2 linked regions of the Allorhodopirellula heiligendammensis genome follow. The main gene of each other region encodes a partner of the protein of the gene in region 2 in a complex. Links are inferred from orthologs where the notes say so. Each region holds a gene or a part of one and is shown on either strand. Other genes may lie near its edges. The genes, in order: Poly21_RS05840 and secY.

What was found.
Region 1: the proteins of secY (region 2) and Poly21_RS05840 are in contact, whole or in part, in a crystal structure (PDB 3DIN), measured with the Thermotoga maritima proteins. The link is inferred for Allorhodopirellula heiligendammensis from one-to-one orthologs. Residues at the interface, in WP_004081795.1 of Thermotoga maritima: Glu108, Gly109, Glu110, Glu111, Ala236, Glu237, Arg238, Arg239, Ile240, Thr241, Ile242, Gln243, Tyr244, Ala245, Arg246, Arg247, Val248, Thr249, Gly250, Arg251, Arg252, Val253, Tyr254, Gly256, Ala257, Ser258, Thr259, Tyr260, Leu261, Pro262; in WP_004082002.1 of Thermotoga maritima: Glu261, Ala262, Arg263, Lys300, Ala301, Arg302, Thr303, Ile304, Ile305, Leu323, Tyr324, Asp325, Pro326, Val329, Ser330, Tyr333, Ile336, Lys340, Phe345, Val349, Glu363, Phe364, Tyr374, Ser375, Gly376, Gly377, Glu393, Ile395, Thr482, Ser483.

Annotation. Positions count from the first base shown.
Region 1 is NZ_SJPU01000001.1:1,540,981-1,549,426, forward strand. Bases 2,469-6,685 are described here. They hold Poly21_RS05840 (preprotein translocase subunit SecA), read right to left. Parts: upstream 6,383-6,685; coding sequence 2,669-6,382; downstream 2,469-2,668. Other genes in these bases: Poly21_RS05835 (3-deoxy-D-manno-octulosonic acid transferase), read right to left, coding at 2,469-2,550; Poly21_RS05845 (Nif3-like dinuclear metal center hexameric protein), read right to left, coding at 6,474-6,685. Also shown: Poly21_RS05830 (hypothetical protein), read left to right, coding at 1-1,057; more of Poly21_RS05835, read right to left, coding at 1,231-2,468; more of Poly21_RS05845, read right to left, coding at 6,686-7,397; Poly21_RS05850 (RDD family protein), read right to left, coding at 7,588-8,446. UniProt on the Escherichia coli protein: Required for protein export, interacts with the SecYEG preprotein conducting channel.
Region 2 is NZ_SJPU01000002.1:2,399,351-2,406,513, forward strand. Bases 2,844-5,777 are described here. They hold secY (preprotein translocase subunit SecY), read right to left. Parts: upstream 5,041-5,777; coding sequence 3,646-5,040; downstream 2,844-3,645. Other genes in these bases: Poly21_RS19040 (hydantoinase B/oxoprolinase family protein), read left to right, coding at 2,844-2,961; Poly21_RS19045 (adenylate kinase), read right to left, coding at 3,060-3,620; rplO (50S ribosomal protein L15), read right to left, coding at 5,286-5,777. Also shown: more of Poly21_RS19040, read left to right, coding at 1-2,843; more of rplO, read right to left, coding at 5,778-5,783; rpsE (30S ribosomal protein S5), read right to left, coding at 5,923-6,459; rplR (50S ribosomal protein L18), read right to left, coding at 6,544-6,912; rplF (50S ribosomal protein L6), read right to left, coding at 6,935-7,163. UniProt on the Escherichia coli protein: The central subunit of the protein translocation channel SecYEG. Consists of two halves formed by TMs 1-5 and 6-10.

The sequences.
Region 1 (8,446 bases), on a different replicon or contig from region 2:
CCGCCCTGCCCTGCACCGGTCCGCGCCCACCGCTCGAGTGAAACCTTCGATCATCGATTCGTCGGCGGCCAAACCGTTCACCCTCGACCAGGAACTCAAGCAATTTGGAACCTGGGTGGACCAACCGATCTGGGTGCCACCCAAGGATGCGAGCGACAAGATGGCACGATCCATGCTACACCATGCATCCTGGTTCGCATCTCGTGAACAACGTTGGAACGACGTCACCGCACGCCATCGTGAATCGTTCACGCAGGTCCGCGAAATCGAGATGACCAAGGCTTCGATTCGTTTGCCTCAGCAACGATTGTTCGTCAGCGTGACGGAACCCAAGGATTTTGCGTCCATCACCGACGACATTCCCGCATGCGTGCAAACTCGGCTCGATGAATTCATGAGCGGTCCCGGGCGACGTCCGGGTGTGAAAGTGTCTTACCTCAAACCGCTCTGTGTGGAGGTCGATGATCAACTGCACTTCACCTCGCAAGAGGATATTTTTGCTGCAATTGAGAAGATCAAATCCGAAGTGTTTTCGCACTATCGCCGGTGGTTGCCGCTCTATGCCGCCAAGGACATCAGCAAGGCCGGGCTGCAAGCGGCGATATTCGTACCACGAGTCTGCACGCAGTTCGTCGCAAATCGCCGACAGAAGGCGCTCAACGATTATCGTGCCAAGCTCGAGTTTCAGCGGCGACGCACCGCACTCCGCGCCGTCAAGGCACATCGCCAATGCCGCACTCATGGATGCACCTTTGATGAGATGCTGGCCCTGACGAACCCCCTCGATACGGCTGACGTGATCCGTCAGTATGGCATCGAAAAACAGTTGACCCCATCACGGCAAGATGAGCTATTACATTTGGCCGCAGGCGTCCTGCCCTGGTTTACCGCCTTTTCACTGGGGCTGTCGGGAGCCGTCTCGATCACGATGCTATTCCTGACCCCACTGGCGGTCTGCGACCCGGCATTCGTGGCAGAGTTCCCCGATGAACCAGGCGTGCTATGGAATATTGGCCACTTTGACGAGATCAACGGTGTGCGCCACGTGGAAATTTAGTCGTTTTGAATGCGGCTGATGCCGGCCAATCCAATGGTCGAGGTTGCCCCCCAAGCTCGAACTGTCGACAGCAGTTGATACGGGGCAGGTGAGTGGCGAAATCGCTCGACTGGTCGCCAATGACCCTGGTTTTCCGAACTCAGTCGGTACACGATTTGGTCGCTGATGATGGTTTAAGCCGCGTTCTGCTGGGAGTCCTGCGGGATCGATTGCATGCCCAACAGTTCGATCGTCCGATGATAGGCGCCTCGATGCTGGTCGACGATTTGTTGGGCTGCATGCCCCAAGGAATCAGCGGCGGGATGGTCATCGAGACATCGTCGCACAAACGCCGTGAGCTGTTCCTCATCGGCAACGCGGACGGCGCCATGACCGGCGATGAGTTGCTCGGCGATGGTGGAGAAGTTTTTTGTATTGGGGCCGAAGGAGACCGCGCAGCCGTATCCTGCGGGCTCCAGCATATTCTGGCCACCGCGGTCACCAAAACTGCCCCCCACGGTTGCGATGTGCGCGACGCCCCACCAGTGGCGTAACTCGCCAATCGTATCGACGAGAATGACCTCCTCGCCCTCCCACTCGTCATTGAATTGACTCTCGTTCTGGCTACGGCGGATGACCCGATCGCCACTCGCTACCACTAATTCTGCGACTTGGTTGAACCGTTCCGGGTGACGAGGCACGAGAATCAGCCGCAGTTCGGGATGCTCAACACGCAGGCGTTGATAGATTTTCAAGGCCATCGCCTCTTCACCCGCCTGCGTGCTGCCGAAACACCAGACGCGGTGCCAGGGGCTTACGCCGGCCCAGTTAATCCGCGCATTGACTCCAGGGGTATCACGTGAACGGGGAGCATTGTCAAACTTCAGCGATCCGGTCACGCGAGCTCGATCGCGATCAACCCCGCAAGCAACGAAGCGATCCGCCGTTTCTGCATCCTGACACCCCACCGCAGTCAGCGACGCAAACGTCGGCCGCAATAGCCACGCAAACTTTTGGTAGCGTCCCGCACTACGCTCGCTAAGCCGACCGTTGATCACGGTAACGGCGCAGTTAACGCGAGTTGCAGCAGTAACCAGGTTGGGCCAAAGCTCGAGTTCAGCGAGCACTAACTGACGACACTTGAGATTCCGCAATGTGCACTGCACTGCCCACGTAAAATCGAGTGGGCAGAAAAACACGCGTTCCTGGCCAAAATGCTTGACCGCGAGATCATATCCAGTATCAGTCGATGCGCTGATCACAACTGCCGTATGAGGCGACCGCGCGGATAACAGTCGCGCAAGCTCAGGTAACAGATTGACTTCACCCACGCTCACCGCGTGCAACCAAATCGACTCGTCGCTACCGGCAAGAAGTTCGGACGCTCGCCGCTTTGACACACCGAAAAGTTTCTCGGAGACACCCCGGCGGTAGCGTCCGTACCGGACGATTCGGTAGAGAATGACCGGCGAGAGCAGTGTCAGAGCGATCGCGTAGAGGAGATTGAGAAACATCCGTGTTCCCTTGAGAGTCGCGTAGTTTTTAGGAGATATCGAAGGACGTCAACTTCACGAGGACGACGGACAAGCTTCCCCGGAGGGATAGCTGCACTCTGCCGAGAACGTCAGCCTCCTATACCATTTTTCTCATACAGCAGGATTTGTATTTCTTCCCGCTTCCGCAAGGGCACGGTGAGTTGCGACCGATACGCGGTTCGTCTTTCCGGATTGGTTCCGGTTTGACTTCCTCGCCATCGCCACGCCCCTCGCTACCGGAGGCCGCTCGTTGGGCCGCTGTGTCGCTGGGCATGCGGGCGATCGAACCGGCTTCATGAGCGTCATCATGGCGAGGTCGAGCATCGACCCAGGTGCTACGAATGAACGCCTCATTGAAAGATTCCATGCGGAAGATCAATTCGGAAACACGCTCTCCGATCGAGCCCCACATCGTCTCAAACATCCGCATCCCTTCGCGTTTGTACTCGACCTTGGGGTCCATTTGAGCGTAGCCCTTGAGCCCCACGCTGCTGCGCAGGTGATCCATTGTCAGCAGGTGGTTCTTCCAGGCATCGTCGACAATATTGAGCAGAATCTGCCGCTCCATTCGCCGCATCTCTGGATAGAACCGATCATCCACGGCCCCTTGAACGGCGAGTGTCAACTCAGCCCGATCCATGCGCGACAGATCCTCGACAGTCGTTTCGTGATCGAGCTCCCTGCCGAGCCACTCAACCAGCGATTCTAACTGGCCACTGTCGCCACTGGCGAGCAAGGCGGTGGACTCATCATCTGCACCTGAGAATAGCTCAGCAACCTTCGCAATGGCTTGCTCCTGTGCGGCCACGGACTGGCTCGCAGTTGATTTGCTGTGCTGGATCAACTGCAGCTTCAGGTCATCGCGATTGAGTTTGATCTCATCAACTGATAATTCTGTATTGAAGCGACCTTGGACCCATGCAATCAAACCTTCACGATCGAGCGAGACCTGCGTCCCCTGTTTCTCCGTGAATCGTGAGATACCTGTGAGCACCGGGTACTCAGCTTCCTTCTCGGTGTAGGCGGCTTCCGCACGCTGCATCAGCGTGTCGGATACCTTCCGGCTGTCGTCGACGTCACGGAACTCGTCCGGCGTCGTTTCGATGCCGAATTTGTTTCGCATCCAAGCACACAGGACCCTCAGGCCGTACTCTGCGTCGAGCAGCGGCTCGCCTTCGCTCAGATCGGTGCTGGCGATCAAGGCGTGTGCCTTTTCGACAAAATCGTCGAGCATTTCCTCGCGATCAAGATTCTTGAGCTGGTGATCTTGATAGTTCGTTTGCAGCCGCGTGTTGGCCCACGTTGCCATTGCTTTCCAGTTCCATTCTTCTTCCATGCCACTGGGCAGGTTCTCTTCGACGGCTTCGGCGATGGTGACCTCGGATTTCCGTTCCGCTTGATCCTTCGCGTAGCTATCGGCCATCTCGAAATCCATGTTCGAGAAATCGCGTGCGTCGAGCTGGCACTGAAGCTGCGTGCCGGCGTAGTTGGCGAATGTCTCGATACCGTAATTAGGTTCGAGGAAGGTATCGACGTGGGATTCGATCTCAGCCCGGATCAGGCCGAGAATCATATTGCGTGAGGAGTGACCATCAAGCAGATTCTGACGATAGCGATAGACGCGTTTGCGTTGCTCGTCCATCACTTCGTCATACTCGAGCAAGCTTTTTCGAATTTCAAAGTTGCGCTCTTCAACCTTCTTCTGTGCTGCAGCGATGCGACGGGTGACGAGCGATGACTCGATCGCCTCACCTTCCTTCATACCCATTCGCTCCATCACGCTCTTGACGAAGTCGCCGGCGAAAATCCGCATCAAGTCATCTTCGAGAGACAAGAAGAAGCGACTACCGCCAGGATCACCCTGGCGACCACAGCGACCACGCAACTGCAAGTCGATCCGACGCGATTCGTGGCGTTCGGTACCGAGCACATACAAGCCCCCGAGATCGCGTACGATCTCCCCTTCGGCACTCATCTGCTCTTGCTCATCGATCTCGTCGACGAGCTTCTTCCAGACGTCATCCGGCACTTCTAGCCGAGTCGGATAGGTATGTTGCAGTTGAGCCCAGGCCATCGTCTCAGGGTTACCACCGAGAATAATATCGGTTCCGCGTCCAGCCATGTTGGTGGCGATGGTAACCGCGCCGATGCGTCCCGCTTGAGCGACAATTTCAGCTTCGCGACCGTGCTGCTTTGCATTGAGCACGTTGTGAGTGATGCCCCGGGTCTCGAGCATATGGCTGAGCCGCTCGCTCTTCTCAATGCTGACCGTACCTACCAAAACCGGCCGCCCAGCACGCTCGATCTTGACGATCTTCGCACGAGCAACACTCTCAGGCTGCTTCTCGTTTTTAGGCACGATCATGACGGCATCATCCGCCTCGCTTTGGATCTTGCCCCAGATTTCGCTCCCGTCCTTGAGCGAGACGACGTCCCACTTGTGGGCGCGTTCAACGTCGTCTGCGATCGCGCGGAATTTATCTTTCTCGTTGAGGTAAATCAAATCAGCATGCTCGATCCGTTGCATTTCCCGGTGAGTGGGAATGGCGACCACGTCAAGCTTGTAGATCTTCCAGAATTCGTCCGCTTCGGTCATCGCCGTGCCGGTCATCCCCGACAGTTTTTTATACATCTTGAAGATGTTCTGCAGCGACGCGGTGGCAAAGGTTTGAGTCTCTTGCTTGATCGGCACGCCTTCTTTGGCCTCACAGGCTTGATGCAGCCCATCGGACCATTGACGGCCTTCCATCAAGCGGCCTGTGAATTCATCGACGATGACAATCTGTTGGTCCTTGATGACGTAGTTGACATCGAGCTTGTAGAGGTAGTGAGCCTTCAGCGCGTTGTCGATCAGGTGCGGCCATTCCATGTTACCGGCGGTGTAAAAACTCTCGACACCAGCGAGTTCCTCTGCCGCGCGAACGCCTTCGTCGGTAAGCGTGACGTTGTGCTGCTTCTCATCAACGGTAAAGTGCAATTCCTTTTGCAGCTGCCGGGCAACACGATCGGCGTCGGCGTAACGTCCAAGATCTAGATCGGCTGGGCCGCTGATGATTAAGGGAGTTCGCGCTTCATCAATGAGGATATTGTCGACTTCGTCAATGATCGCGTAGTTCAGCGGGCCTTGGCACTGTTGGGCATCGCTGGGGAACCGGTCGTCGCCTTTCGCGGCCGGACGCATGTTGTCTCGCAGATAATCGAATCCGAACTCATTGTTGGTTCCGTAGGTGATATCGCACTGGTACGCCGCCTGTTTCTCCTGCGTGCTCATTCCAGACTGGATCGCATTGATCGTCAGTCCGAGATTCATGCAGAGAGGTGCCATCCACTCCATATCACGACGAGCGAGGTAATCGTTGACCGTGATGACGTGAACGCCCTTGCCTTCGAGGGCATTGAGGTACGCAGGCAGCGTCGCGACCAGCGTCTTTCCCTCACCTGTCACCATTTCGGCAATCCCACCAGCGTGTAGCACCATGCCACCAATCAGCTGGACGTCATAATGGCGCATGTTGAGAAACCGCTTGCCGCCTTCTCGACACACCGCAAAGGCTTCCACGAGGAGGTCATCGAGCGTCTCCCCCTGGCGCAGTCGCTTGCGGAACAGCTCGGTTTGCGCACGTAACTCTTCGTCTGTGAACGCTTCGTACTTAGGCTCCAACGCGTTGATTTTTTCGACACGCTCTTGAAGCTTGGCGACATGCCTCGCATTGGCCGAGCCGAAGACGCTGGTGGCGGCCTGGCCGACCCGTTCGAAGGTTCCGCCGAAAACGAGACCGAGTAGGTCCCAAAGACGCTCGAAAATGGACATAGAGTTTTTTTAAGGGGTGAAACGCGTTGGTTGTAAAGGGTCTGACCCCTTTGCGGATAGGTTCTTTCGTAAACCGTGCCAGTGTTCCACGTTACGGGTTTGGCGAATTTCGGTCAACTGCGATCACATCCCGCTCGCGGCGACTCGCCCAAACCCGAAAGTTGTCTACCGGAGTCGATTTGGCATGAATTTTGACCAGCTGGGGCAGAGTTTGCAAACGCTGGGCCAGACTCTCCATCGCAAACCGCTCGCTGGCATAGTGTCCGAGCATCACGAGCGTTATCCCCGTGTTTTCCGCTTCCAGACACGTGTGAAAGGTGGCCTCGCCGGTAATCAGCAGTTCACAACCAACCCGACCGGCGGCCCCTACGAAACTGCCACCACTGCCACAAGCAAAGCCGATTCGCCGCACGGGTCGCTGCGGATCTCCTACCATTCGCGGCCGCGTCGCTCCCGAAAATTCCGCAGCGAGCTTTAAAATTTCATGCGCAGAGCGCCAGTCGGGCAGATCCCCATACCGCCCCGCCCCGAGCGACCTATCTCCCCTATTCTTCGCACTGCCCTCATCCTTCTCAATGTAGCCGTCCCATGCCGCCGGTCCGAGTTGCTCACCCGCCCCGCCCAAGTTCGGCTTGGGTATCAATGCACCCACCCCTTTCACCCTCAACGCGTCACACCACTGATCGTTGATCCCCCCGGGCGCGGAGTCATAGGCAGTATGGGCGCTATACAGAGCCGTCCCGTTGCGGCACAGTCGCCATACCAGTTCACCGGCGGCTGAATCCACCGTGATTTTTCTCAGCGGCTGAAACGGCAATGGGTGATGAGCGATGACGAGGTCAACATTTTCCGCCTCGGCTTCGTCAATGACCGCGGGAGTGACCGTCAAACAGGTCATCACGCGCGTGGCCGTTGCCGTCCGGTCACCCAGCAGCAAGCCGACGTTGTCCCAGTCTTCGGCGAACCGCACCGGAGCAAGCTCAGCCATCGCCTGGCAAAAGTGTTGGATTTGCATGAATCGTCGCTTCAAGTCAGGAGGATAATGCCGTCCAAAATTTTCACGAGCCGTTTTGGCGTTAACCATGGCTCTCGGTTCCTAGCTGTCAAAACCGGGGCTAGCGCCCAAACGGCTCATTCAGCGTGAATGCCATCAAAAAATAAAGTTTGGCGGTGGGAGGCGTCGTGAGGATCGGCAACAAAATCCACTACGATGGAACGACGCGTGCTTGGTCACGCCGCAGCGGGCTGTATCCGGCCAGCGGCCCCAGATCGGCGGGCTCGTCGGTGGGGGCGGACAGGAAGGTGCGGTAGTATAGCGCAAGCAGGAGTAAATCGAAGTCGACGCTAGGGACAAAATCGAACCTCTCGATCAAAGGGATGGCGAGATGACGTGCGATTTCAGCACGGCGACCGGGTGTCAGGTAATGACGCCGCTCAACATAAATTGCCAGCGTCCGCGCCATACTCCGAGAAACGCTGTAGTCCCCTGGGATGAATGAGGCCAATGGCGCCACTCGTGGATCCTCCACCTTGGCAATCGGTAGCCGCCATGTTTTTTCATCGACGATTACCATGGTCCCGGCCGCAATGTCACCGAGCCGCTGCATCCGTCGCGTGCAGATCACACTGATTAGCCCCACGATCCCAGTGGGAATGAAAAATACAGGCGGCACGTCTACGGCGAGCTGAGGGAGAGCCGCCATCGGGGCCATGTCGGCGACCCGCAATAGATTCCGCACAATCGCGCGCCGACCAGTGATCGGGCATCCATCGATGTCGATCACGCGGATACCAAACATCCACTTGCCGACCGTGCGGCCATTGAAATAGGTCTCCATCGAGGCCCCGTAAAACCAACTGATCACAAAGTAGCAGACCAGAACTGCGCCCACGGCGAACGCCCCCAGGAGTTCGATGGCCAGTGTCCCGACCAAGAACCACAGCACCATCACGATGCAGAACATCATTCCATAACGCACCAACACGTCGATGACATAGGCTGGCAGCCGCCGAAATGGCCCCGCCAGCTGGTACTGAAAAGCAATGTTCTCAGGCGTCACCACC
Region 2 (7,163 bases):
GAGAGCGTCCTATCTGGACCAGCCGGCGGCGTCGTCGCCCTGGCCAATATCGCGAGAAAGTTAAACCTAAACGGCGCTGTTGGGTTGGATATGGGCGGCACGAGCACCGACGTCAGTCGCTTCGACGGTGAGATTGGTCGGCGTCATGAGAGCCAGATCGGCGGTATACGCGTCCTCAGCCCGATGATGGATATTCACACGGTCGCGGCGGGAGGTGGTTCGATTTGCCGCTGCCAAGACGGTCGCTTGTACGTCGGGCCTGAAAGTGCGGGCGCCAACCCGGGGCCCGCCTGCTATGGGCGAGGCGGGCCACTGACGATCACCGACGTCAATGTCGTCCTGGGGCGATTACCCGCAGAGCGTTTTCCGTTTCCGCTCGATCGCGGTGCAGCGGAGCGAGCACTCTCAGCCGTACACCAATCGCTACCCAATTCGATTGCCGCGTCGCCAGCCGAACTGGCAGAAGGTTTTTTGCAAATCGCCGTCACGCAAATGGCCGAGGCGGTGCGGAGCGTCACCATGGCAGCTGGCAACGACGTTCGTGAGATGGCCTTAGTCGGATTCGGCGGTGCCGCTGGCGGGCATCTCTGCCGCGTCGCCGAATCGTTAGGGATGTCGCACATCATCGATCACCCTCAAGCCGGAATTTTATCAGCCGTGGGGATTGGCCAAGCCGCGATCGGCCGCATCCTGACCGCAGCCCAACAGGGCACGATTGCGTTGGGTAAAACGGAACATGAGCCCGCCGCACCCGAACAGTTCACCCGCGTCAGCTCAGTGGAGTGCCAGGCTGAACTGCGCCAAGCCGCCGACAATTTGCGCCACGATTGCCTAGCTCTGTTGTCCGACGAAGAATCCCTGGGTGACCCGAAAAACGTGAATCTCGCCGCAATCCACGACACTGATGATGACCAAGTCAGCGTCAAACTCTGGGCCGACCTGCGATACCGGGGCACACAATCGACCCTCGAACTGGCGCTCGAGCCGACCGAAACTCTCGCCGCTCGTATGGATGCCAAGCATGCAGCAACATTCGGCTACGACCGCATCCAGATGCCGGTTGAAGTCGTCTCTCTACGCTGCGAAACCACGCTCCAAAAGCCGCAGCAGCAAGCCCAACGTGTGCAGCGAGAGCAAGCTCCGCAAGGCCAACGTCGGCTCGCGACACCGCTCTCCAGCAACGGGCTAATGGCCGTGTTGGATCGTGAACAACTCGCCGGAGGCGACTCGATTGCGGGACCGGCAATCGTTGCATCGCCGCACTCGATTTTGGTCGTTGAAGCCGGCTGGATCGCGACCATGGATTTAGCAGGGGCTATCGAATTGCGTAGGACGCGCGTCGCATCGATAGACTCCGCCATCGAAGCTGAAACGAATCATGATGCGGTGGAGATGGAAATCGTCAGTCGCCGTGTCCAGGGAATCGCTGAAGCCATGGGTGAAGTGATCCGTCGCACCAGCGTCAGCGTGAACGTCAAGGAGCGACGCGACTATAGCTGCGCCGTTTTCTTGGGTGACGGTGCGCTCGCAGCGAACGCCGCCCACGTGCCTGTTCATTTAGGAGCGATGGGACATACCGTCCGCAGCATGATCGCCTCGTTCCCGTACATGGAACGGGGGGACTGCTTCATTAGCAATGACCCGTTTGCCGGTGGCTCACACCTCCCCGATGTGACTGTTGTGACGCCCGTGTTTTGTTCTCCAGAGTCCCAGCGACGACCTGCGAATTGGCCATGCGATTACTTTGTTGCCTCTCGGTGTCATCACGCTGAGATTGGTGGGATGCTGCCCGGTTCAATGGCCCCTGAGGCGACATGTCTGGCCGACGAAGGCGTTTTGATCCGTAACATGGCGTTGGCCCGCGGCGGTGTTTCAAACCATGCGCGACTGCGTGATTTACTGCAATCTGGACCATTTCCATCACGCAGCGTTGATGAAAACATGGCCGATATCGCAGCTGCCGAAGCGGCCGGCCGCGAGGGTGCCCGGTTGATGACGACGCTGTCGGACTCTTTGCCACCTGGCCGATTGTCTGAATTGCTCACACGTTTGCTGAGCGTGGCCGGCGAAGCAGCCGCAAAATGGATCGACTCTCTCGGCACCGCCACGCGCTCGTTCTCCGATCAACTCGACGATGGGACACCGATAAAGGTTTCATTGCGACCAACGCGTTGCGCCACTGCGGACGGCACACCTCGTCTGACGATTGACTTCACCGGGACCGGCGATGTCCATCCGCATGGTTTCAATGCGACGCGTTCAATTGTCACCGCTGCGGTGCTCTATGTACTACGGTGCGTGACGCCCAACGAGCTGCCGCTCTGTGATGGCGTGCTCGATCGGATGGACTTAATCATCCCCCCGGGCTTGCTTGACCCGCCGGCCAACCAGGAGCCGAATCTCTGTCCAGCGGTGGTTGCAGGGAACGTGGAAACGTCGAACCGGGTCGTCGACGTCTTGCTGGGCGCACTCGGCGTGGCGGCAGCGTCGCAAGGGACGATGAACAATCTGTTGCTCGGTGACAGCACCTTTGGCTATTACGAAACAATCGGTGGCGGGGCGGGGGCGACCAGAAACGCCAATGGAGCCGACGCCGTCCACACTCATATGACCAACACACGGATCACCGATCCGGAAGTACTTGAGTCACGCCTGCCAGTGCGATTGTGGAAGTTTGGCGTTCGCCATCACAGCGGCGGGACAGGATATCATCGCGGCGGCGATGGGATCGTTCGCGAAATGGAGTTCCTGCGTCCCCTGATGCTTTCACTCATCACGTCTCGCCGGACAACCCAGCCGTATGGTGCGGAAGGCGGAGAGCCTGGGCAACCGGGAATGCAATCACTGTTCCGCGGCGGGCAAGAAACCTCACTGGCGGGCTGCGTCTCCATGCCCGTTCATGCAGGTGATCGTCTGCGAATAGAAACTCCCGGCGGTGGCGGCTTTGGAGTTAGCCGTTGATCCCTGTCCCGTCGAAGCAGATTGCTCGAAGACAGTCACGGCGACGTCCCGGCGTCAGACAACAATGCCTTCGCGGTGGAGAAGTTCTCGCCCAGCCGTCAGGAACATCTCTGGTACAACTGACAAATAGTCTGGAAAACAGCCTCTTCGCACTGCATCCCATCGACAGCATTCACGAGCGATTGGTCTTCATAGTGAGCGAGCAAGGGAGCCGTGCGTTGCTCGTAAAGCTCAAATCGCTCGTGGATAAACTCGGGTGAGTCATCGCTACGCTGCCCGTCCTGAGAACGCTTGATGAGCCTCTGTACCAACTCCGCTGCGTCTACCACCAAGTGAATCACGTAATCGAGCTGTTGCGAGCGAGCTCGCAGCACAGCATCGAAAGCTTGGGCTTGTACGAGCGTCCTCGGAAAACCGTCCAGCAGGTAACCGCTGCGACAATCGTCTTCGCCCAGACGATCGGCCATCATCCTCATGATAAACTCGTCAGGAGCGAAGTGCCCACGGTCGATGCGTAGGTGAATATCATGACCGGCCTCACTATCGAGCGACCGGAGCATCTCACCGGTGCTGATATGCGGAATTCCCAAGTGAGCACTGAGTCGCTCACACTGCGTCCCCTTGCCGGATCCCGGTGCGCCGATGAAGACAATCTTCACAATCGAATCACCCCCGTTGCGATCTCTAGACAACCGGGGATGTACCGCCACCGGCTCCTTCGAGCAGACCGCGATAGTTACGCATCACCAAGTGACTGTCGATTTTCTGCACCAAGTCAAACGCCACGCTCACAGCAATCAGGAGCCCCGTACCACCGTAGAAACCGGCGATAGAGTAGGGCACCCCGAGCGAACCGTAGACGATTGTAGGCACGATCGCGATCAGGCCTAGGAAGGCAGCACCGACATAGGTGATCCGTACCATGACCTTCTCTAGATAATCCGTCGTTCGACGACCGGGGCGATACCCAGGAATGAACGTGCCGCTCTCTTTCAGATTGTCACTCATCTCTTTCGGATTGAACGTGATCGCTGTCCAGAAGTAACAGAAGAAGAAGATGAGTGCCACATACAACAGGTTGAAGAAGTACGAGGTCTGGTCGCTCAACGTGAGGCTGACCGTATTGAGTGCGCGGAACAAGGTTCCCGACGAGTCAAACCGTCCCGCCAGGAAGCTGAAGAACACGCCAGGGATCATTAACAGACTGCTCGCGAAGATAATCGGCATCACACCGGCTTGGTTGATTCGCAGCGGCAGAAACTGGCGTGTACCGCCATACACGCGGCGGCCTCGTGTGAACTTCGCCGATTGCGTCGGAATCTTCCGCTGCCCCAGTGTGATGAAGACAACGCCAAAGACCACCACGACAAACAAAACAACGAGGATGATCAGGGTCTCAATCCCCACGTCGCCCTTGGACAAACCGGTAAGCTGCGGCTTCATGCCCGAAACCAACTCGAAGAGAGCCTTCGGCATCTGAGCAAGAATACCAGCCATGATCAGCAGACTGATCCCGTTACCGATACCGTACTCATCAATCTGCTCGCCCAGCCACATCAAGAACACCGTGCCCGTTGTCATGGTAAGCACCGCCACGACCTGCCAACCAAAATAGAGTTGCTGATCGGCATTCATGAAGTTCGGGTTGATGTTGCTGGTCCCGTCGGCCCCCGCCATCAGCATGAACTTCAGATACATATAGCTCTGCACCACGCAGATCAAAACTGTCAGGTAGCGAGTGTACTCGTTAAGCTTCTTGCGGCCCGCCTCGCCTTCCTTCTTGAGCTCTTCAAGTGGCTTGTAGACACTGCCGAGTAACTGAAAAATGATCGACGCGGAGATGTAGGGCATGATACCCAGGCCGAAAATGGTTGCCTGGCGAAGGTCACTGGCAGCGAACACACTGACCTTCTGCAGGAAGTCGGCGGCACCACCGCCAGCGGCGTCCTCGAGATCTGTGGCGATCATCGGCAACGGGATGTGGAACCCGATGCGGTAAACCGCGAGCAACCCGATCGTCAGCAAGATCTTCTTGCGCAGTTCGGGAATCGAGAAAATGATTCGGAGCTTTTCGAACATCGATCCGTCCGTCGTCGAGCGTTGGAGGGTGAGAGAGGCGTAATACGCCGAGGATTTTAGCGATCGACAGCGATCAACACGAGAGCGATTCGGGTTGGCGTGGTGGATCTTCACAAAGATCTCTACGCAACAGGATCTATGAAAAAATCCTCAACCCAAAATTCAGTAGCAACCGAGGCTAGGTCTGAATGGCTAATCGCGTTCCGCGAGTCGCGACGCGACCCACTGAAAACGAGTGAGGTCGCTTAGGCTTTGGCCTTCTTCAAATCGGCGACACGTTCATCGGGAGTACGCTTAGCTGGGATCTTATCGATCGTTCCGCCAGCAGCAGTGATCTTCTCTTCAGCAGACTTGCTGAAGCGATGCGCACGCACGGTGAGTTTCTTGGTGATCTCACCATCGCCGAGGATCTTTACCTCGTCAAAGGTACCCTTGGCAACGTTCTTTTCTGCCATGGCTTCCAAGGTCACCGTGTCACCATCATTGAAAATTTCATTCAATCGAGCCACGTTCACCGCGAACACGGTAACGGACCATTTGTTATTGAAACCGCGTTTGGGGATACGGCGGAACATCGGCATCGCACCGCCCTGAAAGTTAGGCTTGCGGCTGTAACCGCTGCGGCTCTTATGTCCCTTATGCCCACGTCCGGATGTCTTGCCGGTGCCGCTGCCCGGACCACGGCCGATGCGTTTTCGATTGCGGTGTTTCGTGATTCCGCGATGGATGTCGTTGAGTTGCATAGTAACGGTACTGAGTTGGGAGGACTGAGGGCTGAGACAATCTCTCGCTCAACATCCTTCTGATAAAAATGAGCTTCGAACCGATCCAATCAGCGAGCAAACCCGCCGCTGGTGCCGTCGGCTCACGGCATGAAGCGAACTAGACCTCGATGAGATCTTCGGGGGCCATGCCACGAAGAGCAGCGATTTGTTCGCGTGTCCGCAATTTACTCATCGCATCGAGTGTTGCCTTGACCAACGTCACCGGATTGTTGGTGCCGTAGGACTTGGTGAGAATATCGTGAATACCACAGGCTTCGCAAACGGCCCGCACGGCTTGACCGGCGATGATACCCGTACCAGCACCAGCAGGAATCAACAGGACCTTCGCAGCGCCGAAGTGGCCCCATACTTGGTGAGGGATGCTGCCGTCAACCAATGGCACTTCGATCATGCTGCGTGAGGCTTGCTTGGTCGCCTTCTGCACACTGGGTGGAACTTCGTTGGCTTTGCCATAACCCCAACCCACTTTGCCGTTGGTATCGCCAACGACCACCATGGCGGCAAAACTAAACCGACGACCGCCCTTGACGACAGCCGCACAGCGTTTGATCTTCACGATCCGATCAACCAGACCGCTTTCCAAAGCTGGTTCTTCTTTTTTGCTGCGTCGGCTATTGCTGCGTGAGTTACTCATTGTGGCAAATAATCTGCTGAAAGGTTTGCAGGCGACGGAAGTTCGGCCGGCTGCGGTTTTTGAGTGGGAATGGTGTTGGCGAACTTAGAACTGAAGACCGGCTTCACGGGCGGCTTCGGCAAATGCCTTCACCCGGCCGTGATACTTGTTGTGGCCCCGATCGAGCTGAGCGGATTTGATCCCCGCTTCGGCGGCTCGTTCAGCGACGAGTTTACCAACCAATGCCGCAGCGTCACAGTTGCCACCAGCTTTCACTTGATCGCGAATGCTCTTGTCACGCGTGCTGGCACTGGCAATCGTTTTGCCCTGCTCGTCATCGACGACCTGGCAAGCGAAATGCTTGAGCGAACGGTGAATGCACAGCCGGGGTTGATTGGCGTCACCACGCAACTTGTTACGAACATGACGGCGACGGCGAAGTCGCTTCGACTGAATTTTCTTATTTTTATCCATGACGATGCACCGATGATGATGATTATTTGGTAGCGGACTTGCCGGGCTTGATCTTGACGTATTCGCCTTGATAACGAACGCCCTTGCCCTTGTACGGTTCAGGTTTACGCAGCGAGCGAATGTCGGCAGCAAACTGCCCCACCCGTTGCTTGTCACAGCCTTGCACGACCACGTGTGTCTGATCAGGGCAGGTGACCGTCAAATCCGACGGAATTTTGCGGTGCAACTCGTTGGCGAAGCCGACGCGAAGT